Regions from separate parts of the Metabacillus dongyingensis genome, predicted to be linked through region 2. Evidence: riboswitches for the same ligand, from Rfam matches in the RefSeq annotation. Region 2 holds a riboswitch; each other region holds the start of a gene.
What was found. A riboswitch is a leader RNA that binds a small molecule or an ion and turns the genes downstream of it on or off. The one in region 2 is predicted to bind thiamine pyrophosphate.

Region 1: linked by a shared signal. The riboswitch ahead of K8L98_RS20150 (MTH1187 family thiamine-binding protein) and the one ahead of tenA (thiaminase II) in region 2 are both predicted to bind thiamine pyrophosphate.
Region 3: linked by a shared signal. The riboswitch ahead of thiM (hydroxyethylthiazole kinase) and the one ahead of tenA (thiaminase II) in region 2 are both predicted to bind thiamine pyrophosphate.

What each region holds. Positions count from the first base shown of each region.
Region 1 is NZ_CP082944.1:4,031,777-4,042,443, forward strand. It holds tRNA gene K8L98_RS20110 (tRNA-Thr) at 115-190, opposite strand; tRNA gene K8L98_RS20115 (tRNA-Val) at 257-332, opposite strand; rRNA gene rrf (5S ribosomal RNA) at 354-469, opposite strand; rRNA gene K8L98_RS20125 (23S ribosomal RNA) at 601-3,530, opposite strand; rRNA gene K8L98_RS20130 (16S ribosomal RNA) at 3,765-5,302, opposite strand; gene K8L98_RS20135 (ABC transporter ATP-binding protein) at 5,620-6,366, opposite strand; gene K8L98_RS20140 (ABC transporter substrate-binding protein) at 6,368-7,360, opposite strand; gene K8L98_RS20145 (ABC transporter permease) at 7,376-8,164, opposite strand; gene K8L98_RS20150 (MTH1187 family thiamine-binding protein) at 8,139-8,429, opposite strand; TPP riboswitch at 8,531-8,643, opposite strand; TPP riboswitch at 8,786-8,887, shown strand; gene thiT (energy-coupled thiamine transporter ThiT) at 8,994-9,566, shown strand; gene K8L98_RS20160 (hypothetical protein) at 9,744-9,941, shown strand; gene K8L98_RS20165 (NAD-dependent epimerase/dehydratase family protein) at 9,959-10,667, opposite strand, start outside.
Region 2 is NZ_CP082944.1:1,220,963-1,231,629, forward strand. It holds gene K8L98_RS06010 (FtsW/RodA/SpoVE family cell cycle protein) at 1-141, opposite strand, end outside; gene mgtE (magnesium transporter) at 463-1,830, shown strand; gene K8L98_RS06020 (monovalent cation:proton antiporter family protein) at 1,853-3,706, shown strand; TPP riboswitch at 3,776-3,885, shown strand; gene tenA (thiaminase II) at 3,958-4,644, shown strand; gene tenI (thiazole tautomerase TenI) at 4,641-5,249, shown strand; gene thiO (glycine oxidase ThiO) at 5,246-6,361, shown strand; gene thiS (sulfur carrier protein ThiS) at 6,358-6,561, shown strand; gene K8L98_RS06045 (thiazole synthase) at 6,565-7,332, shown strand; gene K8L98_RS06050 (thiazole biosynthesis adenylyltransferase ThiF) at 7,333-8,349, shown strand; gene K8L98_RS06055 (DUF445 domain-containing protein) at 8,488-9,723, shown strand; gene fabI (enoyl-ACP reductase FabI) at 9,842-10,615, shown strand.
Region 3 is NZ_CP082944.1:2,732,566-2,743,232, reverse strand. It holds gene K8L98_RS13595 (sodium-dependent transporter) at 1-337, shown strand, start outside; gene K8L98_RS13590 (LysE family translocator) at 406-1,029, shown strand; TPP riboswitch at 1,501-1,609, shown strand; gene thiM (hydroxyethylthiazole kinase) at 1,661-2,479, shown strand; gene thiD (bifunctional hydroxymethylpyrimidine kinase/phosphomethylpyrimidine kinase) at 2,466-3,287, shown strand; gene thiE (thiamine phosphate synthase) at 3,277-3,921, shown strand; gene K8L98_RS13570 (GNAT family N-acetyltransferase) at 4,387-5,058, shown strand; gene K8L98_RS13565 (alpha/beta hydrolase) at 5,036-5,998, shown strand; gene K8L98_RS13560 (aspartate aminotransferase family protein) at 6,050-7,402, shown strand; gene K8L98_RS13555 (pyridoxal phosphate-dependent decarboxylase family protein) at 7,406-8,929, shown strand; gene K8L98_RS13550 (IucA/IucC family protein) at 8,916-10,667, shown strand, end outside.

The DNA.
Region 1 (10,667 bases), 2.2 Mb from region 2:
GGAGTGGCTCGATTTGTGTGCTGAAGCGTAAGCTTCGAAGATTACTCGTTCGTGCTCTAGCGACTGAGCTAATGGCACGTATTAAATCATATCTTGATTCAGTTTAAGACCGAATGGTGCCGGCAAGAGGACTTGAACCCCCAACCTACTGATTACAAGTCAGTTGCTCTACCAATTGAGCTACACCGGCATTTAAAGTAAGGTAAGCAATACTTTTTTTGCTGATCTTTTGCAGCATGTTAACAACAAGAGTAAATGGTGGAGGATGACGGGCTCGAACCGCCGACCCTCTGCTTGTAAGGCAGATGCTCTCCCAGCTGAGCTAATCCTCCGCTTGAATACTTTTGTCATTAGCCTGGCAACGTCCTACTCTCACAGGGGGAAACCCCCAACTACCATCGGCGCTAAAGAGCTTAACTTCCGTGTTCGGCATGGGAACGGGTGTGACCTCTTTGCCATCATCACCAGACATAGTGACAAAAATTATTATACTATGAAATCCGAAGATTTCAAGCTTTTTTTTTCGAAAGAAGTTATTCTTTCAAAACTAAATAACGTATGATAACAAGTTTTCACTTAGATTTTACACTTTATTAGACTGTGGTTAAGTCCTCGAACGATTAGTATCTGTCAGCTCCACACGTCACCGCGCTTCCACCTCAGACCTATCAACCTGATCATCTTTCAGGGTTCTTACTCACTAATGTGATGGGAAATCTCATCTTGAGGGGGGCTTCATGCTTAGATGCTTTCAGCACTTATCCCTTCCGCACATAGCTACCCAGCGATGCCTTTGGCAAGACAACTGGTACACCAGCGGTGCGTCCATCCCGGTCCTCTCGTACTAAGGACAGCTCCTCTCAAATTTCCTGCGCCCACGACGGATAGGGACCGAACTGTCTCACGACGTTCTGAACCCAGCTCGCGTACCGCTTTAATGGGCGAACAGCCCAACCCTTGGGACCGACTACAGCCCCAGGATGCGATGAGCCGACATCGAGGTGCCAAACCTCCCCGTCGATGTGGACTCTTGGGGGAGATAAGCCTGTTATCCCCGGGGTAGCTTTTATCCGTTGAGCGATGGCCCTTCCATGCGGAACCACCGGATCACTAAGCCCGACTTTCGTCCCTGCTCGACTTGTAGGTCTCGCAGTCAAGCTCCCTTGTGCCTTTACACTCTGCGAATGATTTCCAACCATTCTGAGGGAACCTTTGGGCGCCTCCGTTACATTTTAGGAGGCGACCGCCCCAGTCAAACTGCCCACCTGACACTGTCTCCCAGCCCGATCAGGGCTGTGGGTTAGAATTTCAATACAGCAAGGGTAGTATCCCACCAATGCCTCCACCGAAGCTGGCGCTCCGGCTTCCAAGGCTCCTACCTATCCTGTACAAGCTGTACCAAAATTCAATATCAGGCTACAGTAAAGCTCCACGGGGTCTTTCCGTCCTGTCGCGGGTAACCTGCATCTTCACAGGTACTATAATTTCACCGAGTCTCTCGTTGAGACAGTGCCCAGATCGTTACGCCTTTCGTGCGGGTCGGAACTTACCCGACAAGGAATTTCGCTACCTTAGGACCGTTATAGTTACGGCCGCCGTTTACTGGGGCTTCAATTCAAAGCTTCGCTTGCGCTAACCTCTCCTCTTAACCTTCCAGCACCGGGCAGGCGTCAGCCCCTATACTTCGCCTTGCGGCTTCGCAGAGACCTGTGTTTTTGCTAAACAGTCGCCTGGGCCTATTCACTGCGGCTTTTCAGGGCTATGAACCCTAAAAAGCACCCCTTCTCCCGAAGTTACGGGGTCATTTTGCCGAGTTCCTTAACGAGAGTTCTCTCGCTCACCTTAGGATTCTCTCCTCGCCTACCTGTGTCGGTTTGCGGTACGGGCACCTCTCACCTCGCTAGAGGCTTTTCTTGGCAGTGTGGAATCAGGAACTTCGGTACTAAATTTCCCTCGCCATCACAGCTCAGCCTTTATGAGAAGCGGATTTGCCTACTTCTCAGCCTAACTGCTTGGACGCGCATATCCAACAGCGCGCTTGCCCTATCCTCCTGCGTCCCCCCATTGCTCAAATGGTGAGGAGGTGGTACAGGAATATCAACCTGTTGTCCATCGCCTACGCCTTTCGGCCTCGGCTTAGGTCCCGACTAACCCTGAGCGGACGAGCCTTCCTCAGGAAACCTTAGGCATTCGGTGGAGGGGATTCTCACCCCTCTTTCGCTACTCATACCGGCATTCTCACTTCTAAGCGCTCCACCAGTCCTTACGGTCTAGCTTCAACGCCCTTAGAACGCTCTCCTACCACTGTTCGTAAGAACAGTCCACAGCTTCGGTGATACGTTTAGCCCCGGTACATTTTCGGCGCAGAGTCACTCGACCAGTGAGCTATTACGCACTCTTTAAATGGTGGCTGCTTCTAAGCCAACATCCTGGTTGTCTAAGCAACTCCACATCCTTTTCCACTTAACGTATACTTTGGGACCTTAGCTGGTGGTCTGGGCTGTTTCCCTCTTGACTACGGATCTTATCACTCGCAGTCTGACTCCCAAGGAGCAAGTCTTTGGCATTCGGAGTTTGACTGAATTCGGTAACCCGATGAGGGCCCCTAGTCCAATCAGTGCTCTACCTCCAAGACTCTCATACTTGAGGCTAGCCCTAAAGCTATTTCGGAGAGAACCAGCTATCTCCAGGTTCGATTGGAATTTCTCCGCTACCCACACCTCATCCCCGCACTTTTCAACGTGCGTGGGTTCGGGCCTCCATTCAGTGTTACCTGAACTTCACCCTGGACATGGGTAGATCACCTGGTTTCGGGTCTACGACCACGTACTAAAACGCCCTATTCAGACTCGCTTTCGCTGCGGCTCCGTCTCATCAACTTAACCTTGCACGGGATCGTAACTCGCCGGTTCATTCTACAAAAGGCACGCCATCACCCGTTAACGGGCTCTGACTACTTGTAAGCACACGGTTTCAGGATCTTTTCACTCCCCTTCCGGGGTGCTTTTCACCTTTCCCTCACGGTACTGGTTCACTATCGGTCACTAGGGAGTATTTAGCCTTGGGAGATGGTCCTCCCTGCTTCCGACGGGATTTCTCGTGTCCCGCCGTACTCAGGATCCACTCTGGAGGGAACGAAGTTTCGACTACAGGGTTATTACCTTCTCTGACGGACCTTTCCAGGTCGCTTCATCTACCTCGTTCCTTTGTAACTCCGTATAGAGTGTCCTACAACCCCAAGAGGCAAGCCTCTTGGTTTGGGCTAATTCCGTTTCGCTCGCCGCTACTTGGGAAATCGCGTTTGCTTTCTCTTCCTCCGGGTACTTAGATGTTTCAGTTCCCCGGGTCTGCCTTCATTATCCTATGTATTCAGATAAAGATACTGTTCCATTACGAACAGTGGGTTTCCCCATTCGGAAATCTCTGGATCAAAGCTTACTTACAGCTCCCCAAAGCATATCGGTGTTAGTCCCGTCCTTCATCGGCTCCTAGTGCCAAGGCATCCACCGTGCGCCCTTCATAACTTAACCTAAATGGTCAACCGCATCATAAGATGCGTTTCGCATTTCGTTGTTTGTTTAGACATAAATGTCTAGAAAATCACTAATTATGGTAAGCGTAAATCTCAGTGAATTACTTGTTATCAATTACGTTATCTAGTTTTCAAAGAACAACCGACAAATCGGATGATTTGTCTTCTATCATAGAGAGAATGATCTCTCAAAACTAAACAAAAACCAAAAGCGTCCTCATATCTTCCTTAGAAAGGAGGTGATCCAGCCGCACCTTCCGATACGGCTACCTTGTTACGACTTCACCCCAATCATCTACCCCACCTTAGGCGGCTGGCTCCTTGCGGTTACCCCACCGACTTCGGGTGTTGCAAACTCTCGTGGTGTGACGGGCGGTGTGTACAAGGCCCGGGAACGTATTCACCGCGGCATGCTGATCCGCGATTACTAGCGATTCCAGCTTCATGCAGGCGAGTTGCAGCCTGCAATCCGAACTGAGAATGGTTTTATGGGATTGGCTAAACCTCGCGGTCTCGCAGCCCTTTGTACCATCCATTGTAGCACGTGTGTAGCCCAGGTCATAAGGGGCATGATGATTTGACGTCATCCCCACCTTCCTCCGGTTTGTCACCGGCAGTCACCTTAGAGTGCCCAACTGAATGCTGGCAACTAAGATCAAGGGTTGCGCTCGTTGCGGGACTTAACCCAACATCTCACGACACGAGCTGACGACAACCATGCACCACCTGTCACTTTGTCCCCCGAAGGGGAACCTTCTATCTCTAGAAGTGGCAAAGGATGTCAAGACCTGGTAAGGTTCTTCGCGTTGCTTCGAATTAAACCACATGCTCCACCGCTTGTGCGGGCCCCCGTCAATTCCTTTGAGTTTCAGTCTTGCGACCGTACTCCCCAGGCGGAGTGCTTAATGCGTTAGCTGCAGCACTAAAGGGCGGAAACCCTCTAACACTTAGCACTCATCGTTTACGGCGTGGACTACCAGGGTATCTAATCCTGTTCGCTCCCCACGCTTTCGCGCCTCAGCGTCAGTTACAGACCAGAGAGTCGCCTTCGCCACTGGTGTTCCTCCACATCTCTACGCATTTCACCGCTACACGTGGAATTCCACTCTCCTCTTCTGCACTCAAGTTTCCCAGTTTCCAATGACCCTCCCCGGTTGAGCCGGGGGCTTTCACATCAGACTTAAGAAACCGCCTGCGCGCGCTTTACGCCCAATAATTCCGGACAACGCTTGCCACCTACGTATTACCGCGGCTGCTGGCACGTAGTTAGCCGTGGCTTTCTGGTTAGGTACCGTCAAGGTGCGAGCAGTTACTCTCGCACTTGTTCTTCCCTAACAACAGAGTTTTACGATCCGAAAACCTTCATCACTCACGCGGCGTTGCTCCGTCAGACTTTCGTCCATTGCGGAAGATTCCCTACTGCTGCCTCCCGTAGGAGTCTGGGCCGTGTCTCAGTCCCAGTGTGGCCGATCACCCTCTCAGGTCGGCTACGCATCGTTGCCTTGGTGAGCCATTACCTCACCAACTAGCTAATGCGCCGCGGGCCCATCTGTAAGTGACAGCCGAAACCGTCTTTCCAACTTGAACCATGCGGTTCAAGATACTATCCGGTATTAGCTCCGGTTTCCCGGAGTTATCCCAGTCTTACAGGCAGGTTGCCCACGTGTTACTCACCCGTCCGCCGCTGACCTCCGAAGAGGTCCGCTCGACTTGCATGTATTAGGCACGCCGCCAGCGTTCGTCCTGAGCCAGGATCAAACTCTCCGAAGAAAATTTGTGACTCAATTTGTTGCTGACTTCAAAAATTTAAAACGTTTGGTACGCTTTTGGTTTTGTTTAGTTTTCAAAGATCATTTGCTTCAAGCGAAGCTTTATTAATATAACATTTTGCCGTTTTAAAGTCAAGCGTTAATTTTACTTTTCTTTTTTTTAGGCTGTGTTGCTTTTTCGCGTTTTTCGCGGCAACGAATAATAATATACCACGCTGAAATTCCCTTTGCAATAGCTTTTTTATCATTTTATAAAAAAAGATTTTAATTATCGAAAACGCACTGAATTTGTCTGAAATTCAGTGCGTCATATTCGAATCAGGACTGTTTTAAATGAAGAACATCAAGCAATCTCCTTTTAAGTAAAGCAAATTCCGAACTAGTAATGAGATTTTCTTTCCTTGGCCGTGTAAATTCTACGTTCACTTCTTCTATTAGGCATCCAGGTCTTGGTGAGAGGATGAAGATTCTGTCTGACAGGAAGATAGCTTCATCCATATCATGTGTAATGAATATCACTGTCTGATCTGTTTCCTCGCATATTTGGATAAACCACTTCTGCAGTTCAAGTCTTGTCATCGCATCAAGTTTGCCGAATGGTTCATCTAATAGAAGAAGTTCTTTATTGTTTAGGTATGCTCTTAGGAAATTGGCACGCTGCCGCATTCCGCCTGAGAGCATAAAGGGATAATGCTCTTCAAATCCTGCAAGCCCAAATTTCGGGAAAAGACCGCGAGCTTGAGTGCGCGCCTCATCTCTCCCGGTACCTTGTATTTCTAATGGAAGAATAACATTATCCAAAACCGTTCTCCATGGAAACAATACATCACTTTGGGGCATATAGCCGACAAGACCGGTTTTATTTGTAATATCTTCTCCATTATACTTTACACTGCCTTTAGTCGGCTTATTGATGCCGGCTATAATATCAAGCAATGTGCTTTTTCCGCAGCCGCTTGGTCCAATAATGCTTACAAATTCACCCTTTTTCACATTCAAGTCTGTCGGCATCAGGACATTCTGGTCTTTAGAATAAGATTTGCTGATTTGAGAAAGAGTCAGCATGCTATTTCTTTCCTTCAGGCAGGAATTCATTTGTAAAAGCTTCACTTGGTTCAATGTTCTCTTCAATCAGCTTTCGTTCATACATCCAATCGGCATATCTTTTCCAGACTTTTTCATCTTGAATGCCCCATTGCTTCGCTTTTCCCTGATACTGATCACTTAGCCACACTTGGCTTTCCTTTACTAGCTCAGCATTAATCTCAGGTACATTTTTAATCAGAATATCCGCTGCTTCTTCCGGCTCTTCAATGGCAAATTGATAACCCTTTGATGTAGCCTTCATGAAGGACTGAACCATTTCTTTGTCTTTTGCAATTTTGGATTCGCTGGTTGCAATAACCGGAGTGTAATAGTTTAATGCTGGATCAAGGTCTTTTAAATAGATGTAGTTCAATTCAATTCCCTGGCGAGCAGCCTCAACCCCATCCCATCCCTGGAAAATCCATTGAAAGTCTGTATCGCGTCCGATCGACTTGAAAAAGTCTGTTGCTCCAAGCGTGACATAATCCACTTTTTCAAAGTCTGCATTCGATTTATCCATTACAGCTTTAATAACAGCTTCTTCTGTAGGAGAACCCCATCCCCCGTAACGTTTTCCTTCAAAATCCTTTGGAGAAGTGATGTTTTCTTCTTTTAAAGAAGCAAATGCAGAAGTATTCTCCTGTATGATTGCTCCTATTGAAACAATCGGCACACCTGTTGATCTTGCGTGTGTAATATTCTCCTGATGGCTGACAGCAAAATCAACTTCACCAGAGGCAACAATCTGATCCGCACTGACTCCTTCACCAGGTTCAACTATTTCAACATCAAGACCTTCTTCTTTATAGAAGCCATTTTCTTTCGCTGCATAAATGCCTGTATGATTTGTATTTGGAAACCAATCCAGCATAATCTTCACTTTTTTTAATTCCTCATCAGAGGATTTTTCTGCCGATCCGCATCCAGATAAGATGAACACTAAACTAAATAGAATAAATACGAGTTGTTTCATTTTTTCTCCCCCGTGCTAGTTAGAATGCTTTTGCTGCTTATATTTCCAAGGCATCATGATTCTTGCCAGTATTTCAATAAGTGTAAAAATGATTAAGCTTAAACCTACTATTAAGACGATTGTTGCAAATACTTTATCTGTCAGAAACGATTGGGAGGATCGAGTCAATAGAATTCCGAGTCCTTTGCTTGCACCCAGCCACTCTCCGATAACCGCCCCCATCACACTGTATGTTCCGGCTATTTTCAACCCTGAAAAAAAGAAAGGTGTTGCAGCTGGAAGCTTCAATTTTAAAAACATCTGTCTGCGGCTTGCTCCAAGCGTTCTCATGAGCTTCACCATATCCCTGTCTACTAAACGGAAGCCGTCAGAAAGATTGATGGCGATCGGAAAGAAACAAACGAGCGCCACGACAATTACTTTAGGAAAAATGCCGAATCCAAACCAGATGATAAGCAATGGAGCAAGCGCTATTATTGGAATGGTTTGTGAAAGAACAAGCAGCGGTTCAACTGCTTTTCGAACCCAATCTGACAGGTCTATTAAGATAGCAATCAATACGCCCGCTGTTACAGCGATCAATAAACCAAGTACTGCTTCCGACAGAGTCTGCAGGATATGTCCGCCTATCGTTCCCCTCATTTCAGCAAGCGTGATGAAAATATGAGTCGGACGAGGCAGAATCCAATTTTCCACTTTTGAAACGATGACAGCCAATTCCCACAAAAAGAGGAATGACAGCAGCACTATACCAGGAAGCGCTATTCCTGAAAGTGTTTTAACGGTATTTCTTAAGTTTTTCATCCATTGTGACCCCTTCTTTTGGGCGGTAATGAATTTTCATGTGAGTCATTACCTCGGTTGCACCGGCTGAAATACAGGCATCCTGCGCTTGCTTAACGATATCAATCAATTCATCTAGCTCTCCCTCCATAACCGTCTCCATCGCACCTACCTCATATTTAACTCCTGATCGCTGAACAACCTCGATCGCTTTGTCGACAATTTCATATGTATTCCCTTCTGATGATTTAGGCAGCACCTGAAATGCTAGATTTACACTGGACATTCTTTATCCTCCTTAAAATTTATTAATATATGAATATCTGACCGAACAACAAAAAAGGCTGCCACTGGGGCAGCCTTAACGCATTCGCAAAGTTATGGAAAAGTAATGCATCTTCCGCATTCCCTCCGCTGGCATTACCCAGATCAGGTTAAAGGGTCGATACAAGAATCAGTATCCTCTCAGCCAAGTTCACTCAGCTCCCCTGCATATATTGAATTCATGGAAACTATAGCAAGATTTTGGATCCTTGTAAAGACAGATAAAAGAGCTTTCCATTCTTTTCTGAAAAAAATCAAGATTTAGTCTTGTCGAATTTTGCAACTTCCTGTATAGTAGTGTCTAAATCATATATTGCATTTGACCACTTGGGGAGCCATTCGGCTGAGAGTGAACGTTATGTTCAGACCCGTTGAACCTGTATAGTTAAAGCTTACGTAGGGATGTGGCGATGGATTCAAGTGATAACCCAACCAAAGCAGTGCGTGGAAACCATCCGACATTCCCCGCATTGCTTTTTATTATGGAAAAAAACTGCCCCGGTCAATGCTGAAAAGGGGAAGAGCTATGCAGACAAATACACGTCTAGTTTTTTTAGTAGAAGCAGCGATTCTATCAGCAATTGCATTTCTGCTTGATTTAGCAACAAGCTTCATTGGCAAAATGCCTCAGGGAGGGTCAATTTCGCTTGCAATGATTCCAGTCCTGATCATGGGTTTTCGCCACGGATTAAAGGGAGGACTGCTGACAGGCTTTTTACTTGGCGTTTTGCAGACGATTATGGGCTACACCACAATTGTGCATCCAGTCCAGGGTTTTCTTGACTATTTTGTTGCATTTACCGTGGTAGGTGCCGGAGGAGTTTTCTATAAACAAGTCCAAAGCTCTCTGAATCCTCTTAACAGAGGACGATTAATTGCTTACGTAGTAGCAGCGGCTTTTCTGGGAAGCTTCCTTAGATTTGCTGCACATACACTTGCCGGCGCTATTTTCTTTGCAGAATTTGCAGGCGATAAGCCCGTTCTGCTGTATTCAGCCGGCTATAACGCTTCCTACATGGTGCCTACATTTATCATTTGCTCAATCGTCTTAGTACTGATGCTCACTGCTTCTAAATCACTTGTCTTAAAAAGAAAATAGATTCTGTCAAAAGCACCGATTTTTTTCGGTGCTTTTTTATCCTATTAAAATTTATATAATTTCTTCCATTCATGTCTATTCCAGCGCCTGACTCTTCGGTCAGAACTTATTTCTTGTCATAAACACTCTATCATCAGCATGTACTAGTAGTAATAGATTTCTTATGGAGGGCAAATGATGAATCTATCCTTCTCATTGATGATGATAACATTTTTATTGTCGATTATTCATTTTCTATATGGTTATTTTGAAGCGATAAGGATCAGCAACGAAGAAGAATTAGTCAACGGCTGGTCTATGATTTTCTCTTTCCCGCTTGGGTTTGTATTCGCATATTTTGCTTCGGTATTTCATCAGCAGGTTTTACCCCACTAAAAAGAAACGCGACAAGGTCACGTTTCTTTTTTCATTACCTCTATTAATTTCTCTAAGTACGGATCCAATTCCTCAAATGAGTATCCAGCACTTTCAGCCTTTGACACATTCAGTGTCCATTCACCTGATAATCCATAAGGTGAAGCATTCTCTTTCGCAATCTCCCTTGTCACAATCGCTTTTTTCCCGACAGCACATCCGATTTTAAGCAGAAGATCATTCAGTGACAGACTTTTTTCAAAAGCGGCATTGTATGCACCCGTTAAGGTTTTTTCTCCAGCCATATACAAGAATCCCGCTGCGTCCTCAGCTGAAGTATAGCTGTAAAAATATCCAGGATCTGCAATTCCAATCGGTTCCTCGTTCTTCACCTTTTTCACATGAAATAAAAAGCGTTCCGTATAATCATCTATTCCGATTACCAGAGCAGGTCTTACAGCGGCAACAGGCACATCCGCATTCTGAAAAAGATAGGCTTCTGCACTGCGTTTCGCTTCCTGATAGCCGCTTATCCCTTTATAGTCTTTGCGCTCTTTAAAAGAAGGCTCATACGACAGAGGATCAAAGTCCTCTTCTGTCTTCCCTCTCCCAAATTCATAGACTGCCATTGTCGAAGTGAAAATATAATGCCTGATTTTGCCGTGTAGCGCTTCATAAGCAGATTTTGCTTCAAGCGGCGAAAAACACGATTGATCATAAACAACGTCCCATTGTTTATGATCAAAG
Region 2 (10,667 bases):
GGCAAAGTTTATATTCTGCAATTTTTCGGGTAGAGTAGGTTGGGCACTGCTTATCGCAATGGCACTGGTCAGCGCCATTAAAAACATGATAAAAATAAGTGTGTAGTCTAACTGCTGCTGTGGGGATTTATCTGTGTTCATTATGGATCCCTTTCTATTAAAAAACTAATAATGCAATGAATGATATTTTTTATTCTCAACCACCAAACAGTGGGGAATAAACTCCCTGTGAGTGAAGTTTCACTTTATCAATCTTAGCGAAAATTAATGAATTTGCAAAGGATTCATTTGTAAAACATCGCAAAACATGCTACCTTATCACAAGGAAAAAACGACAGTACAGAGCGCAAACGCTAGTGCTGCGCATGTTTTCTGCATGTATATAAAATGTATCACAATTTGATGACATTTTGATGTCTTGGCTTTAATATAGGAACGGATTGGGGAAGGAGGAGACTCTGGATGTCAGATGAAAGAGAAAAATTAGAGATTGAAGCTGCGGAATTGGTAACAGCTTTGGAAAATGAAGACTTAGACGGGTTTCGCTCCATGTTTTTGGAGCAGCATCCGTATGATCAGGCGAAAATCTTTGTGAAGCTTGAGCAAGAGGAGCGAATGAAGCTTTATCATTATTTGTCTCCTGAAGAAATGGCTGCTCTTTTTGAGAATATTGAAGATGAAGAGTACAATTACGAAATGTATTTATCCGAAATGGATCCGCGTTTTGCATCACAAATGCTTGAGCACATGTACGCGGACGATGCGGTAGACGTGCTTAACGAATTAAACAAAGATCAGGTAGCAAGCTATCTGACCATCATGGATGATGAAGCTGCACAGGAAATTCGTGAACTTCTGCATTACGAAGAATTTACGGCAGGAAGTATCATGACCACGGAATTCATTGCCATTATTGCAAATCAAACTGTCAAATCGGCCATGCATATTTTAAAGCATGAAGCTCCTGACGCTGAAACGATTTACTATCTTTATGTAATCGATGAAGATAAGCATCTAGTGGGCGTTATCTCGCTTCGTGATTTAATAGTCAGCGATGATGATCTCATGATTGGCGAAATTATGAGTGAACGGGTATTTTCCGTATCTGTAGGAGAAGATCAGGAAGATGTAGCAAGAAAAATGAGAGATTATAATTTCCTTGCACTGCCGGTAGTTGATTTTCAGAATCATCTTTTAGGAATTATAACGGTTGATGATATCGTTGATGTTATCGATGAAGAAGCATCTGATGACTATTCGAAGCTTGCAGCTGTATCTGATGTGGATTCCATAGACAGGGGTCCTCTGTCAGCCGCTAAAAAAAGATTGCCCTGGCTTGTGATTCTATTATTTCTCGGAATGTTAACGGCAAATTTAATAGGACAGTTTGAAGAAACGCTTAATAAAGTGGCCATTCTTGCTGTTTTTATCCCGTTAATTGCCGGAATGGCGGGGAACACTGGTACTCAGGCACTTGCGGTAGCCGTCAGAAGAATAGCGATGGGCGACCTTGAAGAAGGCGGTAATTTTAAAATTATTGCCAGAGAAGCTGGTACAGGAATTATCAATGGTGCCGTGTGCGGAGTTCTAGTGACAGGCGTCGTCTATTTTTGGCAGCATGATTTCTTCCTGGGACTTTTAGTAGGCATTTCCATTCTTGCAACCCTGACTGTTTCGACAATCGCGGGCGCTTTTGTCCCGCTGGTGATGCACCGGCTCAAAGTTGACCCTGCTGTTGCATCAGGTCCATTTATTACAACGATTAATGATATTATTTCCATATTTATTTATTTTGGTATGGCTACATTGTTCATGCAATATTTAATCTAGATTTAGTTAGGAGGGAAATACTGTGCATGGAGATTCCTTTTCATCACTAGTTATCGTACTGTTAGCCGCTTTTGTAACCCCTCTCCTGCTGCATCGCTTTAAAATTAAAGTCATGCCTGTTGTAGTTGCCGAGATTATAATGGGGATTATTATCGGGCAAAGCGGATTTAATCTTGTTCAGGAGGATATGTGGCTCGAAACGCTATCCATGCTCGGTTTTATTTTTCTTATGTTTTTGAGCGGACTTGAAATTGATTTCACTGCTTTTATCGGTGGACGGAAGAAAGAATTGCTGCCGAGCGGGAAGGAAGCGCCAAATACGTTTGCCGTTTCTTTTCTTGTCTTTGTTGGCATCTTTATCTTGTCTCTGCTCTTATCGTATTTGTTTGTTTTCTTTGGTTTTATAGAAAATGCCTTCTTGATGACGCTGATCATTTCCACCATATCGCTCGGGGTGGTGGTCCCTACACTGAAGGATGCAGGCATTATGAAGTCGAATATCGGACAGATTATCTTGCTCGTTGCTGTCATAGCAGACTTAGTGACGATGATTCTGCTTGCCGTGTTTGCATCGATTTATGGAGGAGAAAATACAAATACATGGCTGCTGCTGCTGTTATTTGGTGCTGGAATTGTTTTATATTTTCTCGGCAAAACCTTTCAGAGCAGATCATTTATTGAAACGATGTCTAAAGGCACGATTCAAATTGGGACAAGGGCTATTTTCACTCTGATCATTGTCCTTGTTGCCTTATCAGAAACAATCGGGGCAGAAAACATATTAGGAGCGTTTTTAGCGGGTGTTCTGGTCTCACTGCTGTCCCCAAACAAAGAAATGGTTCAGAAAATGGATTCCTTCGGCTACGGATTTTTGATACCGATCTTCTTTGTTATGGTTGGTGTCGATCTTGATGTATGGTCGATGTTTAAGGATCCAAAAATTTTAATGCTGATCCCATTGCTGTTTATTGCCTTGCTGATCTCTAAAATTGTGCCGATTTATTTACTGAAGAGATGGTATGACACAAAAACAACGCTTGCTTCAGGATTTTTGCTGACATCAACCCTTTCCCTTGTTATTGCGGCAGCTACCATTGGAGAAAGAGTAAATGTGATTGATGCACAAATGTCAGGTGCGCTCATTTTAACGGCTGTTCTGACGAGTATTTTTACTCCGATTGGATTTAAGAAGCTTTTCCCTGAACAGCTGTCTTCGCAAAAGAAGCTGAAGGTAGCTTTTATAGGAGCCAATCAAATGACACTGCCGGTGACACGCGAGTTAAATCCGAAGATGTACGATACGACGGTGTATCATACTTATGTCGATAAAAATGAACAGCAGATCGCTGAATCATTGTTTCATATTGAGGAGCTTGAAGATTACTCAATTGAGACCCTGCAGTCCCAGGGAGTATTTGAAGCTGATATCCTTATTGCTGCTGCAGGAGATGAGGATACGAATGCTGAAATCGCCATGTTTGCAAAAGAGGTTGAAGTTGGACGGGTGATTGCAAGCATCTCATCACCATTATTAGACGAGCAGCTAAGAGCGAAAGACATTGATGTCTTCTCTGTTCTGCTTTCTACCAAAACCTTGCTGAGGGCTCTTATTGAAGCACCTGGCATCATGAAGATTCTGACCAATAACGATTCAGCTCTTTATCAGATAAAAATGAACAACAGACACTACGATGGCATGGTGCTCCGCAGCTTTCCATTTACAGGCGACGTTATTTTTGTCCGTATTTTCAGGGAAAATGAATCGATTGTGCCGCATGGCGATACAGAGCTGAAACGCGGAGATTTACTGATTCTGACTGGATCAGCTGAATATGTGGATGAGCTCAGGCAAGAGCTTGAGTTCCATAAAAGTTGATAATTTTGACTTGAAAGTTTCTTTGAGCATGGTATGATGTACATGTAAATATTTCTAAAATAATATATAAACAACCGCTAGGGGAGCCCTTTTAGAAGGGCTGAGATTGAAGTTTGCCTTCAAGACCCTCCGAACCTGATCTGGCTAAAACCAGCGTAGGGAAGTGGTGTAAAGGTCTATTCATACACCACTTTTCTATGCGAAAAGTGGTTTTTTGCCGTTTTTATACTAAAAATGAGGAGGAACAAAACATGTCATTTTCAAAAGAATGCCGGGAGTATGCAGATAAATGGTGGGAAGGAAGCTTTGAACATCCTTTTGTAAAAGGAATTGGCGAAGGCAGCCTTTCAAAGGAGAAATTTAAATACTATGTGATGCAGGATTCTTATTACTTAACGCATTTTGCAAAAGTGCAGGCTTTTGCAGGGGCGATGGCCCCTGACCTTCATACAACATACCGGATGTCCGTTCATTCACAGGGAACCTATGAAGCAGAGCTCTCTTTGCATCAGCAATTTTCTGTCCTGCTTGGAATCACAGACACCGAACGGAAGGAGTTTAAGCCATCGCCAACTGCGTATGCTTACACCTCCCATATGTACCGTTCAGTTGCGACAGGAAATCTTGGTGAAATCATTGCAGCTCTGCTTCCATGCTATTGGCTCTATTATGAAGTCGGGGAGCACCTGAAAGATTGCAAGCCTGGTGATGAAGTTTATGAGAAATGGATTGCGACTTATCACGGTGATTGGTTTAAAGAGCTTGTCCTCGAGCAGATTGCAAGATTTGACGAGCTTGCTCTGCGTGCAAGCGATCACGAGAGACAAATGATGAAGGAAAACTTCCTCATCAGCTCGATGTATGAATATCGTTTTTGGGATATGGCGGAAAAGATGGAAGCGTGGGATGAGACACAAACCATGCTGATGCAAAAGTGAAATTGCACCTTGTCACAGATGGACGGCACTCTGCTGCAGAGCTCGTAAAAATCATCACAGATATACATACCTCTGCAGATGCCATTCATATTAGAGAGAAGAATAAATCAGCTGGGGAACTGATCAGCTTAATTGAAGAGCTCCATCAAAATGGGGTTCCGAAATCAAAGCTTGTCATGAATGACCGTGTGGATGCAGCTGTTCTTTCTGGTTTGCATCAGGTTCAGCTCCCATCGCACAGCTTCAATGTGAAACTGGTGAAACAGCGCTTCCCGCATCTTGAGGTAGGCTGTTCAGTCCACACTGCTGCTGAAGCAGTATATTGTGCTGAAAATGGGGCAGATCGTCTCCTTTTCGGGCATGTATTCCAAACATCATCAAAAAATGGTCTAGAAGCAAGAGGGATAAGCAAGCTTGCGGAAATAGCGGAATCTGTCAGCATTCCAGTCATTGCAATTGGAGGAATCAATCCTGCTGTCATTCCTGATCTAAGAGATATAAAGATTGAGGGAGCAGCCGTGATGTCCTATGTTTTTTCAGCGGAGCATCCAAGTCATGCGGCACTTGAACTTGCTGATCAATTAAAAAGGGGGATGGGCCATTGAAGCCTTTATTTGATGCCGGCATTATCGGCGGAGGAGTCATCGGGCTTGCCTCTGCCTATTATTTAGCGAAAGCCGGACTTCGAGTTGCGGTATTTGAAAGCGGAAAAACAGGCAGCGGAGCATCCAGTGCTGCGGCGGGTATGCTTGGCGCCCATACTGAAACTGAAAAGGATGATGCTTTTTTCAGGTTTGCTAAAGAAAGCCAGGCGCTTTATCCAAAATTAGCTCATGATTTACTGCTGGAAAGCGGAATTGACATACAGCTTCAATACAATGGAATGTACAAACTGGCAATGACGGCTGAGGAAGCCGATTCTTTGAAAAAAAGAGCAGAAATTGAAAAGGACGTAGAATGGCATTCCAAAGAAAAAGTCCAAGAATATGAAAAAGGCATAACAGATGCGATTTACGGGGCTCTGAAAATTGAAAAAGATGGAAAGCTTACTCCAGCCGCGCTGTGCAAAGCCTTTACAAAAGCCATTCAGCTGATGAGCGGAAAAATCTTTGAAAACACACCAGTATACAAATTCAGCAGATTTGAAGGCTCACACTATGAAATCGAAACGCCTCAAGATACGTTTTTTTGCGAAGCTCTTATTCTTGCAAATGGCACATGGAGCAGCCGGCTGATAAAGGAGTTCACACGCAATATATTTGTACATCCTGTTAAGGGCGAATGTTTGTCTGTGACAATGAAAGATGGAAAACTATCTTCTACTGTTTTTCATGAAAGCTGTTATCTTGTGCCAAAGCTTGATGGAACAATAGTTATTGGGGCAACGATGAAAGAAGGAACCTGGAATACAGAGCCTTCCGTACAAGGAATCGCTGCTCTCATGAATAAAGCAGTTAAAATTATGCCGGCAATTGAAGATGCCTCTTTTCAGCGTGCATGGGCAGGATTAAGGCCGGGAACAGCCGACAGCAAGCCATTTATTTTCAAGCATCAGGGCATACCGAATCTCTTTGTGGCAACAGGGCATTACCGAAATGGCATCCTGCTCGCTCCCAAAACAGGTGAAATGATCAGAGATTTATTTTTTAATCGACCGGCAGCTGAAGAATACGTTCATGCATTTAGAATGGACCGTGCGGCAGGGGTGAAACTATGAACATAAAAGTGAATGGCAGCATGATAGAAATGCAGTCTTCAGTGCGCACCGTTCAAGATTTGCTTGCTTTTTATGAGGTGAGCAAAAGAATCATCATCGTGGAACATAATTCAGAAATAATAGCCAAAGAAGAATACGCGAAAACAGTTATTAATGATGGGGATGTTTTTGAAATTGTTCAATTTGTAGGAGGAGGATAATTTATGTTAACGATTGCAGGAAAAACTTTTCAATCAAGACTGTTGCTTGGAACGGGAAAATATCCCTCTTTTGATATTCAAAAAGAAGCGGTAAAAGCGGCTGAAGCAGATATTTTAACATTCGCTGTGAGAAGAATGAATATTTTTGAACCGTCTCAGCCTAATTTTCTGGAGCAGCTTGATCTTTCCCGCTACACGCTGCTGCCGAACACCGCTGGTGCGAAAACGGCTGAAGAAGCTGTCAGAATCGCAAAACTCGCTAAGGCTTCAGGGTTATGTGATATGATTAAAGTAGAAGTGATCGGGTGTGCGAAAACATTGCTTCCCGATCCTGTTGAAACCTTAAAAGCAAGTGAGGAGCTTGTAAAGGAAGGATTTATTGTACTTCCTTACACGTCTGATGATGTCGTGCTTGCAAGGAGACTTGAAGAAGCAGGCGTTCATGCGATTATGCCAGGCGCGTCTCCAATCGGTTCAGGACAGGGCATTATCAACCCTTTGAATCTATCATTTATTATCGAACAAACGAATCTGCCGGTTATTGTGGATGCAGGGATTGGATCAGCTGCTGATGCAGCAAAAGCGATGGAGCTTGGAGCGGATGGTGTTCTGTTGAACACTGCTGTTTCTGCTGCAGGCAATCCGGTAAAAATGGCAGCTGCTATGAAGCTTGCCATTGAAGCAGGAAGGTTAAGCTTTGAGGCAGGCAGAATACCAGTAAAATCTTATGCATCTGCAAGCAGCCCTGAAGAAGGAATGATTACATCCTAAATGGAACGGTACTCTAGGCAAATCTTATTCTCTCCAATAGGAGAAAAAGGACAGCAGAACATTCGAAATGGTCATGTGTTAATCATCGGTGCGGGAGCTCTTGGGACAGCAAATGCGGAAATGCTTGTTCGTGCGGGTGTCGGCACACTGACGATTGTGGACCGTGATTACGTAGAATGGAGCAATTTGCAGCGTCAGCAGCTTTACACTGAAGAAGATGCGGTTTTGCGTCTTCCTAAAGCAGCTGCTGCAAAACAAAGACTTTCCCAGATTAATCATGAAGTGGAAGTCCAGGCGGTCATTGAAGATGTAACAGCTGAAAATATTTTTGCATTCAGTCAGCATGCAGACGTTATTGTAGATGCGACGGATAACTTTGAAACTCGTCTTGTTATAAATGATGCAGCGCTTAAGCAGGGTATTCCGTGGATCTACGGCGCATGTGTCGGAAGCTACGGCCTGACTTATACAATTATACCGGGACTCTCGCCATGTTTGAATTGCCTTTTAAAGCAAATTCCAATGGAAGGCCAGACGTGTGATACAGTTGGCATTATTAGTCCAGCGGTCCAAATGGTTGCCTCTTATCAAACAGGGGAAGTGCTGAAATTGTTAACCGGTGCAGCGGATCAGGTGAGAAAAGAATTGCTTTCTTTTGACGTTTGGAGAAATCAATTTTCACAAATAAAAGTGCATGCACTAAAAGACGAAGCCTGTCCATCATGCGGGGACTCTGCCGTTTATCCATTTTTATCACGCAGTAATAGTGTGAAAATGTCGGTTCTCTGCGGCAGAGATACGGTTCAAATAAGGCCGGCAGTCTCTAAAGAAATGAACTTTAAGGAGCTTGCAAAAGCACTTGGAAGAGCAGTAAATGATATAACTGCAAATCCGTATTTGCTCTCTTTTCAAACCGAACATCACAGAGTCGTTGTGTTCCAAGACGGGCGAGCCCTGATTCATGGGACGAAAGATATGGCTGAAGCAAAACGTATTTATCAGCGTTATTTGGGATAAGAATATAGAATAAAAAAACTGGCCATGATTTTGGCCAGTTTTTTATATGATATGATTGGATTTATTTCTCTTTTTAGACTAGCATGGATAAAAAGATATACTTTTTCATTTTATTTTATAAAGATTGAGGGTACGAACATGTCTAATAAATCAAAACATTTGGCAGGAATCTCACTTGCCATTATGGGAACGGGGTTTGCAGCAACAATTCCTTTTCAAGGAACAATTGCTGGAGAATTTTTGCAGGGAGGATTTGAAGCTGGCCTGGTTGGGGGATTAGCTGACTGGTTTGCCGTTACAGCGTTATTCAGACACCCATTCGGCGTGCCTATTCCTCATACAGCTTTATTGCCAAAAAATCGAAACAGAATGATTAGGGCTCTCGTTAACACAATTGAAAATGATTGGCTGTCAAAGGAGAGTATTCAAACTAAATTAGCCCAAATAAACTTGACAGAAAAGCTGCTGCCAATACTTGAAAAAGAGCTTCATTCCGATTCTTTCAAGAAAACAATGAAATCTCTCATCATGCAAATGATTGAAAGTGCAGATTTGGAAAAGATTGCTCCTCTTATTAAGAATCAGCTAAAAGGATACCTTACATCCAATGAAGTAATGAAACTGCTTCAAGCTCTCATTCATCAAGTACTTGAGCGGAAATATGATGAAAAGTGCTTTGATTATCTGCTTTTAAAGACTGAGGAATGGGCATCAAGACGTGATCAAAGAGAGGAATTTGGCAGATTTGCCATGAGAGCAATGGACCATGTAGAGGCAGATGGATTTTTGCAATTCGCCTTAAAATCCTTTCAAAATATTGTAAATGAAGAAAAGCTCGGAAAGATCCTTCAAGATATTATTCTTAATGTCATCAGAGGTTTGCGCAGACCAGATAGTGAAAATCGTCAGGCAATCCTTGATCATATTCGAAAAGAATTGCTCAATATTCAGGAAAATCAAGCACTGGCAGTGGAAATAGACCGCGTGGTTTCAGAGTGGGACCCTTCCGGAAAGCTGCTAACAATTTTAAAGAAAACTCAAATAAAAGCACTAAATTATATAGAAGAAGGTTCTTTTATTGAGGATCATCTCATGCCTTTTGCTGCTCGATTACTGGAAAATATCAGTGGTGACAAGGAAAAAACGGATGCAATCGAGAACAAAGTACAGGAACAAATTACTCTTTTCATTGAAAAAAATCATTCAAAAATCGGTAAACTGGTCGAAGAGAATTTAAACAAACTGGATGATGAGAAATTAATTGATATGATAGAAAATAATGTAGGGAAAGATTTACAGTGGATCCGTGTGAACGGTGCGGTGTGCGGATTTTTCATCGGTATCGTTTTGACGGGACTTAAAATGCTCTTTTAATTAGCTGAAATGATCCAGGTTCATTCATGAAATCCAGCAGCGGTCTAGAAATACGGCAAATAGCATGCTATAATTATAACCAGGTACTAATAACATGTATTAATTAGGAGGATTCCAAATGAATTTATCATTAGCTGGACGCAATGTAGTCGTAATGGGCGTCGCAAACAAACGAAGCATTGCCTGGGGAATTGCCCGTTCTCTTCATACGGCAGGAGCGCGTCTTATTTTTACATATGCAGGTGAACGCCTTGAAAAATCAGTGCGGGATTTAGTTGAAACGCTTGACCGCAATGATTCGATTGTTCTTCCTTGTGATGTAACAAATGATGCTGAAATTGACACTTGTTTTGAAGCGATTAAAAATGAAGTAGGCGTTATTCATGGAATTGCACATTGCATCGCGTTTGCACAAAAGGAAGAACTGAGCGGAGAATACATGAATACAACCCGCGACGGATTTTTGCTTGCTCACAATATCAGCTCTTATTCACTGACAGCTGTGGCAAAAGCTGCAAGAGGCTTGATGACAGAGGGCGGAAGCATTGTGACACTCACATATCTTGGCGGAGAAAGAGTCCTTCCTAACTACAACGTTATGGGAGTTGCGAAGGCATCACTTGATGCAAGTGTGAGATACCTGGCAAGCGATTTAGGAAAAGACGGCATTCGCGTGAATTCGATTTCTGCCGGCCCAATCCGTACGCTTTCTGCTAAAGGAATCAGCGATTTCAACTCCATCCTGAAAGATATCGAAGAACGCGCGCCGCTGCGCCGTACAACAACTCCAGAAGAAGTTGGGGATACAGCACTTTTCTTGTTCAGTGACCTTGCAAGAGGGATGACTGGAGAAAATCTTCATGTAGACTCTGGATATCATATCTTAGGTTAAGTAAAGCCTTCAGTCTCTTTAATTTTAATGGAGAGAACAAAATACAGAAGAA
Region 3 (10,667 bases), 1.5 Mb from region 2:
GTCCTGGATCATTGGACTGACTATATTCGCAGTTGGAGTGCCATCTGCCTTATCATTCGGAATCTGGAGTGACGTAAGCATTTTCGGAAAATCAATTTTTGATGCAGCCGATTATTTGGTCAGCAACATTTTGATGCCGATTGGCGCTCTGCTGATCTCCATCTTTGTTCCTTTGAAAATGAAAAAATCCATGCTTTACTCAGAACTTGCTAACGGTTCGTCTTTATCTAAAGGGCTCTTTAACACTTGGTTCTTTTTAATGAGATATGTAGCTCCAATTGCTATTTTCCTTGTTTTGCTGGATGTTTTAGGAATCTGGAAACTGCTTTCCCGTTAAATTAGGCTCTATCAAGCTTTCCCTCCATATGTTAAAATAGGTAAAATTCAGAATGGAGGGTGATAAGCTTGGAGCACTTATCATTATTTATCATCATGTCGATCTTATTAATTTTATTGCCTGGACCTGATACAGCCATCGCTACTAAGAATACAATCACTGGCGGGCGGGCAGGAGGAATGAAAACAGTGTTCGGGGCTTTGACAGCACTTTTAATTCATACTTTTGCAGCTGTGTTAGGTTTATCAGCACTTATTGTCAAATCAGCTTTTCTCTTTTCAATCCTGAAGTACGCGGGAGCTTGCTACCTCATTTATTTAGGCCTTAAATCTTTATGGACTTTAAAAAAACCGGGCAGAATACAAGATAGAGAAGAACAAAAGCCTGAAGCAAAGCAAGTCAGCTGTTATCAGCAGGGATTTTTGACAAATCTCCTAAACCCTAAGGTAGCTGTTTTCTTTTTAACCTTTTTGCCTCAATTTTTGGAGCCGGGATCAAATACTTTTACACAGTTTATGATCATGGGATTAACATACACCTTTCTTACTTTTATTTGGTTTATTATTTATATTTATTTGATTCATCAATTGAGTGCTTTCATGAAGAAGCCAGCTGTACAAAATTGGATGGAAGGCATTACCGGTGCAGTACTCATTGGATTTGGCATAAAATTAGCATTGGAAAGAAAGTAAAGACATCAGATATGATGTCTTTTTTATTTTGGCTGCTGATCTTGCCTACTTTGAAAAATACTATTAGCACAAATAGGAATCAATAAACCAGGAAAGCTGGGTTCTTATTATTTGATTCACATAAATGAACCTGGAAAGGAATAATAATCCATTCCTGACAAATCGGCTCTAAAATTGAGGAAATAAAAATGATAATACAGTCTAATGTCTGAATCACAAGAAGCTTATGAGAAAAGAACTTGGTGATTGCCCGTTTTGAGTGCCTCATAGATTTTCTCCGAGTATGATTCCTGCATATAAAAATTGGACTTGAAATTGTGCCTTTATACATTCATTTGCCATTTCAGTTTGGGATTCCAATCATACTTATTTTCATTTTATTGATAAAAACAAAAGTGATGGAGAAAAAAAACAGCTGCTTAATGGTTGCAAATCCAGTGTCAGAAGAGTAGACTTTGAATCATAAAATAAAATAATGAAAACGGGAGCTTGTGGAATCAGGCTGAGAGTACGGCTATCTGCCGTAGACCGAATGAACCTGTTGGATAATGCCAGCGCAGGGATGTGATTCAGGGATACATATGAGCACTTTGCCGCGGCAGAGTGCTCTTTATTATGGGGAGGAAAAAATATGATAGAGCCTAAAACGATTTATGCGATTCTAGAAAAAGTAAGAAAAGAAAAACCTCTGGTGCACAATATTACAAACGTTGTGGTAACGAATTTTACAGCAAATGGCCTGTTAGCAATCGGAGCATCGCCGGTCATGGCTTACGCCAAGGAAGAAGTGGCGGATATGGCGAAAATTGCTGGGGCACTCGTATTAAATATTGGCACCTTAAACGAAGAAAATGTAGAAGCGATGCTGCTTGCAGGGAAATCTGCCAATAAGCATGGCGTGCCAGTCATTTTTGATCCGGTTGGTGCAGGCGCAACAAAATACCGTACTGAAACAGCACAAAAAATCGTAAAGGAACTGGAGATCACTGCAGTTAGAGGGAATGCTGCTGAAGTGGCAAATGTCGTTGGGGAGAGCTGGTCGATAAAAGGAGTCGACTCCGGTGACGGCGAAGGTGACATAATCGAACTTGCTGTAAAAGCTGCAAAGCAGTTAAACACTATTGCGGTCATTACAGGAAAACAGGATATTGTTTCAGATGGAGAAACAACATATATATGCAAAAATGGTCATTCTCTATTAACTAAAGTAACAGGTGCAGGCTGCTTGCTCACCTCTGTTATCGGCGCATTTTGCGCTGTTGAAAAAGATTATGTTCGTGCTTCTGCTGCAGCATTAGCGGTTTACGGGAGTGCTGCAGAACTTGCAGCTGAAGGAATTGAAGGTCCCGGAAGCTTTCAAATCGAGTTTTTAAACAATCTTTATACCATTTCAGCTGATAATATTCAAAAACTTTCTGCGCTTGAGGAGGTCAGCCATGTCAATCTCTAAAGCACTGACAATTGCAGGCTCTGACAGCGGAGGCGGAGCAGGAATTCAGGCGGATTTAAAAACGTTTCAGGAATTGAATGTATACGGAATGTCTGCCATTACAGCGGTTACCGCTCAAAACACACTAGGTGTACATGGTGTGTTTCCATTAACAGCGGACGCGGTTGTGCAGCAGATTGAAGCGATTGGCTCAGACATTGGAGCTGATGCCATTAAAACCGGAATGCTTTTTAATAGTGAAATTATTGAAGCTGTTTCTGAACAAATAAAGAGGTTCAATTGGAGCAAAGTGATTGTAGATCCCGTCATGATAGCCAAAGGCGGTGCTTCATTATTGCAGGATGAAGCAGTAGAAGCATTGAAAAATCATTTGCTTCCGCTTGCTTTGGTCGTTACTCCCAACATTCCAGAAGCTGAAGTGCTGACGGGTTTGAACATTCTCAATCTTGATGATCGTCAGACTGCTGCCAAAATCCTGCATTCTTTTGGCGTGAAAAATGTTGTGATTAAGGGAGGTCATGCTGAAAACGAGGAACAGTTAGTAGATTTGTTATTTGATGGAACAGAGTTCAGCTATTTTACAAGTGAACGTATTCATACAAAAAATACACACGGAACCGGCTGTACCTTCGCAGCTGCCATTACAGCCGAGATCGCAAAAGGAAAGTCAATTTATCATTCGGCAGAAACCGCCGTTGCGTTCATCCGGGAAGCGATAAAAGAAGATCTTAAATTAGGACAGGGCCATGGACCTACAAATCATTGGGCTTATCAAAAGAAAAAGAGGGGACCTTTGCATGTGGAATGAGGAAGTGCGCGCGAAACTCCAGCTTTATTTTATTATGGGCAGCACAAACTGTACGGAAGACCCTGAAAAAGTCCTGTTCCAAGCAATTAGCGGAGGCATATCTATGTTTCAGTTCCGGGAAAAAGGAACGGATGCTTTAACAGGCAGCGAAAAAAAGAACCTGGCAAGAAAACTGCAGCAGCTTTGTAAGGACCATGGAATACCATTTATCATAAATGATGACATTGAACTAGCTCTTGCACTAAATGCAGATGGAGTTCATATCGGACAGGATGATGAAGATGCCGGAGCAGTAAGAAAGATTTTAGGCGAGGGGAAAATTGTAGGTGTCTCAGCCCATACCCTTGCAGAGGTAGAGAAGGCAATCGAGGATGGAGCCGATTATATCGGAGCAGGGCCTATTTACCCTACGCGTACAAAAACAGATGCAAAGCCTGTTAAGGGGACTTCTCTTCTTGAAGAAGTAAGAAACTGCGGCATTTTGATTCCAATCGTAGGAATTGGTGGCATTACAGCTGAAAATGCGCGTGCAGTTATTGAAGCAGGTGCCGACGGGGTCTCGGTAATTACATCGATAAGTCTTGCAGAAGATGTCTATAAAAGTGCGGCTGCTTTGAAGAAATCTGTATCTTGAATAGGAGAATAAAAGAAAACGTGCAAATCTTGATGATCATTTGCACGTTTTCTTAATGTTTGGATTTTTTAACGGCGATCCAGCTCAATTTTTTTTTGGTTCTTCTGTAAATCTCTCATGAATACTAGATTACTGGCAAAAATAAGGCGGTTCAGAAGGATTCAGAGAAAATACATAGAATAAAAGATGATGAAGTTCCCTGAATTTAATATAATAATATTATGTAAACTATAGCGGGTAAAATGATTAAGTACTTAAACCATAAAGAATACTGCACAGCAGAAAAGAGGACAGATTAAATTCTGTTCTTTTTTTATGAATAAAAGTATAGGTATGATGTGCTAGAATTTATTCTTATTTCAAAAAAATGCATAGGCAGGAATGACTGATTTTTCAGAAGTCATTGACATTGATAATCATTTTCAATTAATATTCATGTGTACTCACTGACAAGACAGTAAGGAGCTGAATCATATAGAAAACGTATATGAATTTGAAGCCATCATAGAAGACGGAGAGTTAAACCAAACTATTTCTCTTCGGCAGGTCAAAATAACAGATTTTCAGATTTTATTCAGCTGGATGCATCAGCCGCATATCGCGCCGTTCTGGAAGCTGAATGTAAGTGAAGAAGAGTTTAAGGCTTATTTAGAACGCACCGTTAAAGCAGAGCACAAACGGGTTTTTCTATGTTTTTTAGATGACAGGCCAGCTGGCTATTTGATTGCGTATTCTATCCAGCATGATTCAATAAGGAACTATTATCAAGCTGAAACAGGTGATCTTGGAATGCATTTATTAATTGGGCCAAGGGAGCTTTTGAATAAAGAGCATGGCTTAATGATTGTGAGGGCAATGACTGCATTTCTTATGAAAAAATACGGATCAAGCAGAATCATTGGCGAACCTGATATAAGAAACAGGATCGTCATTCCAATTTTAAAAGAAATTGGCGGATATGTTGCGGATACCATTTTGCTTCCTCATAAAAGAGCGGCACTCGTTATTGGTGAAAAGACTCGTTTTAATGATTATATGTCAAACAAGAATGTAAACTTTATTAAGCTTCCAAGTGAAGATAAGGATCTATTAAATGAAAAGGCAGGAGCGTTATGTGAAAACCCATCTCCCAATTGATGAAGATATGAAAGAGCTGCTGGATAAAATAGGTGCTAGAATGGCTGAACTCAAACATCCTCCATTAAGCGACTTATCTGCTGAGCAGTCACGGTATTTTTATAAAGAAGCACGAACATTCTTTCAAAAGATAGAAATGAATGACATGATGATTTACAACGAAAAAATCGAATCAGCTGATCATCAAATTCCTGTAAGGATTTATCAGCCTGCATCAGCGGAAATGCTGCCAGTATTGGTATTTATGCATGGCGGCGGGTGGGTTTTTGGAGATCTCGACAGTGCCGATTCTATGTGCAGGTATCTTGCAAAGCACGCGAATTGTCTGATTGTATCCGTCGGTTACCGGCTTGCACCAGAGCACCCGTTTCCTGCGGCGCTTATGGATGTTCTTGCCGTTTCAGAGTGGGCGCCTCAAAACATATCTAAATGGAATGGTGATCCAGCCCAACTTGCAATTGGGGGAGAATCTTCCGGGGCAAACCTTGCAGCTGCAGCTGTACATTGGCTGAAGGATCAAGGAAAGCAAGCATTTACAATGCAGTGTTTACTCACTCCTGTATTGAATCACAATTTTTACACGGAATCTTATCAATCGGGCTATTCATTTAATCTGACGAAAGAGAAAATGGAATGGTTTTGGAATCATTATTTAAGCAATCAGGAACAGGGGAAAAATCCATATGCATCGCCGCTGCTTGCAATAAATTCTGCCGATTTGCCTCCCGCAATGATTGTGACTGTTGAATACGATCCGTTAAGAGATGAAGGGAAACAATATGCTGAAAAACTTGAAAATTCAGGAGTTCCTGTCACATATTTGTACTATGAACAGTTAGTACACAGCTTTCCAAATATGATTGGACAAGTAAACAGGGCGGATCTTGCGATGATAGATTTGACAAACCAGCTTAAAATTTTGCTGAGAAAAAATTTTTAATTTTTTTAAATGAGAATGATAATTATTTTCAAATAAGAAAGGTGATTATTTATGCTAACAAATGAATTTTATTTAAGCAGCCAGCGCAAGAGAGAATCAAATGCAAGATCTTATCCGCGCAGAATTCCAATTGCGATCAGTGAGGCAGAAGGGATTTATGTGAAGGATGTTGAGAATAAAACCTACATAGATTGCTTGGCAGGAGCAGGTACTCTTGCACTTGGACATAATCATCCTGTTGTTATAGAAGCGATGGAAAATGTGATAAAAGGCAAGCGTCCGCTTCATACGCTGGATATTACTACTCCAATGAAAGAGGAGTTTGTAGAGGAGCTGTTTGACGCTCTTCCGAAAAAATTTGCTGAACATGCAAAAATCCAATTTTGCGGACCATCAGGATCAGATGCTGTTGAGGCAGCTATGAAACTTGTGAAAACAGCAACCGGCAGAGGAGGCATGCTTTCTTTCCAAGGCGGATATCACGGCATGACAAATGGCTCTCTTAGTCTGATGGGCAACCTTGGTCCTAAAAGCAAAATACCCAATTTAATGTCAGACGTGCACTTCCTGCCTTATCCCTACTCATACCGCTGCCCATTTGGTATTGGTGGAGAAGAAGGGGCAGCAATCGGCTCTACATTTATTGAGCGCACTCTGAACGATCCTGAATCCGGTATTGTGAAACCCGCAGGCATGATGATGGAAATCGTGCAAGGTGAGGGAGGAGCCATTCCAGCTCCTGATGAATGGGTAAGACAAGTACGGAATATTACAAAAGAACAGCAAATTCCTCTCATCATCGATGAAGTGCAGACAGGATTTGGACGCACCGGAAAAATGTTTGCCTTTGAACATGCAGACATCAATCCTGATGTTGTTGTTCTTTCAAAAGCAATCGGCGGAACCCTTCCTTTAGCGGTTGTTGTCTATCATAAAGATCTTGATCAATGGGAACCGGGAGCACATTCAGGCACATTCCGCGGAAATCAGATCGCGATTGCAGCCGGAACAGCAACAATGAAATTTATTAAGCAGGAAAAGCTTGATGAACAGGCAGCTCTGCTTGGAGAATTTTTAATGCTACGTTTAAAACAGATGAAGCAAGAAGTATCGTCTATTGGAGATGTTCGTGGATTAGGACTGATGGTTGGCGCTGAAATTGTAGATAAAACAGCATCTGCAGATTCCATAGGAAGTTATCCTTCTCATCCGAAGCTCGCAAAGCTTATTCAGCAGGAATGCTTCAAACGGGGTCTTATCCTTGAGCTTGGCGGACGCTTCGGCAGCGTGGTCCGTTTCTTGCCGCCGCTGATTATTACAAGAGAACAGCTTGACACAGTTTGTGACATATTCTTCGATTCTGTTAAAGCTGCAGAAAGAACGCTCAGCCCAAGTTTAGTTTAGGATGTGGATCATTTGACAGCCATTCAGGAAAAAACAGCCTTTGAGCATTTGTTTTTATCAAATTATGAATCAAGTTTAAAAAATTATGAATCTCAAATGACTTATGCGATGAACTGCGTTAAAAGGATAATGATGTCACAAAATCCCTACAGCGGGATGACTCCTTTGGATGTGAAGAAAGAATTAGATCAACACTTTCCGGTCTTTCATCCTAAAATGAATCAAAATCAGCAAGCAGTATTTGAAAAACTTACGGATATCACTTCAAATACCATTCATGTCAGCCATCCGTTAACTGCTGCTCATCTTCACTGCCCGCCAATGATTCCCGGGTTAGCGGCTGAAGCCGTTATTTCCGGATTAAATCAATCGATGGATTCATGGGATCAAAGCGGTGCAGCTACAATGGTTGAGCAGTATGTAATGAATGGACTGTGCGGGATGTTCCAGCTGCCGGACGGAGACGGTGTGATGACAAGCGGGGGAACGCAGTCCAATTTAATGGGCCTCCTGCTTGCAAGGGAACGCGCTGCCTTAAAGTTTTGGGGATGGAATATTAAAAAGCAGGGTCTTCCGAAAGAACTGCATCGTCTGAAAATTCTATGCTCCGAAGCAGCTCATTTTTCTGTCCAGCAGGCAGCCTCGATATTAGGCTTAGGCGAAGATTCTGTTGTATTAGTTAAAGCGGATGAAAAGTACCGCATGTGTATGGAAGACTTGGCTGCATGCCTGTACAATCTGAAAGAAAATGGAGAATTGCCTTTTGCGCTGATCGGCACTGCAGGTACAACAGACTTTGGCAGCATCGATCCGCTGGAGGAAATGAGCAGCCTGGCTAAAGATTATGACCTGTGGTTTCATGCAGATGCTGCTTATGGAGGCGGGCTTGTCTTAACAGATACCCATAAGCATAAACTCGCAGGTTTAGAGAAAGCAGATTCCATTACAGTAGATTTTCATAAAATGTTTTATCAGCCAATCAGCTGCGGAGCTTTTCTTGTGAAAAATCGGGAGTCATTTTCGTTTATCAGGCATCATGCTGATTATTTGAATCCAATTGAAGACGAGGAAGATGACATCCCGAATTTAGTCTTCAAATCCATTCAGACAACCAGACGCTTTGATGCACTAAAGCCGTTTCTCTCTTTTCAATTAGTCGGAAAAGAGGAATGGGCAGAAATGATTGATCATACGCTGCTTCTAGCACAGGAAACGTTTGAGCTCCTGAAAAAAGAGCGTGAGTTCAGCGTCTATCATCAGCCCGAACTGAGCACAGTTGTTTTCAGATACATGGGGACAGGCATTCTCACGCATGAGAAGCTCAATCAGCTAAACTATCAAATTCGGGAAATTCTACTGAAAAATGGAGAAGTGATCATAGCCCGGACAAAGGTGGACGGCGATGCCTGCCTGAAATTCACCTTTTTGAATCCATTAACAAAAATGGCTGAAGTTAAAAAAATCATAAGAAGAATGAAAGAAATTGGCGAAGATGAAACAAGGAGGCTGCAGTATGAACAAACTTGAAGCAATGGCTCTTGCTGAAAAAGCAACTCTTCAAAGCTATTTAAATTGCTTTCTGCGGGAGACAAACAGCGGGAATCTAAGTGCGGATGCACCTGAAGAATTAAGAAAGAAGCACAGCGGCAATTGGATTCATGTTATTTTACAACATCAAAATTCCTGTCTTTATATCCCGGCAGGCTATCTATCTGAGACAGGACGTCACTTGTTAGACTGCCCAGTGTACTGTGATAATGAGGAAATCAATTACATAACATGCATTGAAAAAACGCTGAAAGAACTGGGTGAAAATGCTTCATCAGCTGAAAAAAATGAAGAATTGCTTTTGCGTGTCAAACAAAGCTGTGAATCCATGGCTCAATTTCTTGAAGAGCGTTCAGATGATGAAGAAGAACTTTATCAAACCTCATTTGATTTTATTGCAGCAGAGCAGTCCCTTTTATTTGGACATTTGCTTCATCCGACACCAAAAAGCAGACAGGGAATGACAGAATCAGATATTAAGGTGTATTCACCAGAATTAAAAGGAGCATTTCCGCTGCATTATTTTAGAGCTCATGCTGAATCCATTTATTCAAAGTCAACAATGCCAAAGTCGGCAATTGAACTTATAAAGCAGCTTGTCAAGGATGACCCGGAGATCAGTGCTGAGTTTAAAGAGAAGTACGCAGGAAAGGATGAATACGCACTTCTTCCAATTCATCCGTGGCAAGCTGAGTATTTGCTGAAAGACTCAGCTGTTCAAGAATTCATTCAAGAAGGCATGCTTGAAAATTTAGGTCAGCATGGACAGGCATTTTATGCAACTTCATCCTTGCGAACGGTCTATCATCCAGATGTTGCCTTTATGCTGAAGTTTTCACTTAACATTAAAATCACAAATTCTGTCCGGGTGAACCTATTAAAAGAACTTGAACGCGGAGCTGAAGTGAAAGAATTGATGGACACACAGCTTGGAAGTGAGTTATCTGAACAATTTCCTGATTTTAATATCATTCACGATCCTGCATTTATTACATTAAAGCTGCACGATCAGAAAGAGTCAGGTTTTGAAGTCATTCTCAGGGAAAATCCTTTTTATAAAAGGAGTGCGGAACAAGCAACCGCTCTTGTTGCCCTCTGTCAGGACGGAATGCTGCCGCAATCTTCAAGACTTGCAAGCATCGTTCGTGACCTTTCAAAAAAGGAAAAACGAACAACTGAAGAAATAAGCGCAGACTGGCTGAAACGCTATTTGGCGATTTCATTAAAGCCGATTCTTTGGCTTTATTTTGAAAAGGGCATTGCGCTTGAAGCACATCAGCAAAACAGTGTCGTTCAGCTGGAAAATGGATATCCAGCGCGATTTTTTTATAGAGACAATCAGGGATTTTACTTTTGCGAATCCAAAAAGAATGAATTAAATTCGTATCTTCCGGGAATCGGTTTAAAAAGTGAAACGGTATGTTCAGATGCAGTTGCAGATGAACGGCTGCGCTACTATTTCTTTTTCAATCATTTATTCGGACTTGTGAATGCCTTTGGAACGGCAAACCTGGCAGATGAGAAAAATCTTCTTCAACTTATTCGGGAGGAATTGGAAAAGCAGTCCATTCCTGCAGCTCATCCATCGCTTTTGCTTAAAACCCTGCTGGAAAACAAGACCTTGCCCTGCAAAGCGAATCTATTAACTAGATTTCATGATTTAGATGAACTGGTTGGGCCGCTTGAAACACAGTCTGTTTATGTTCAAGTGCATAAT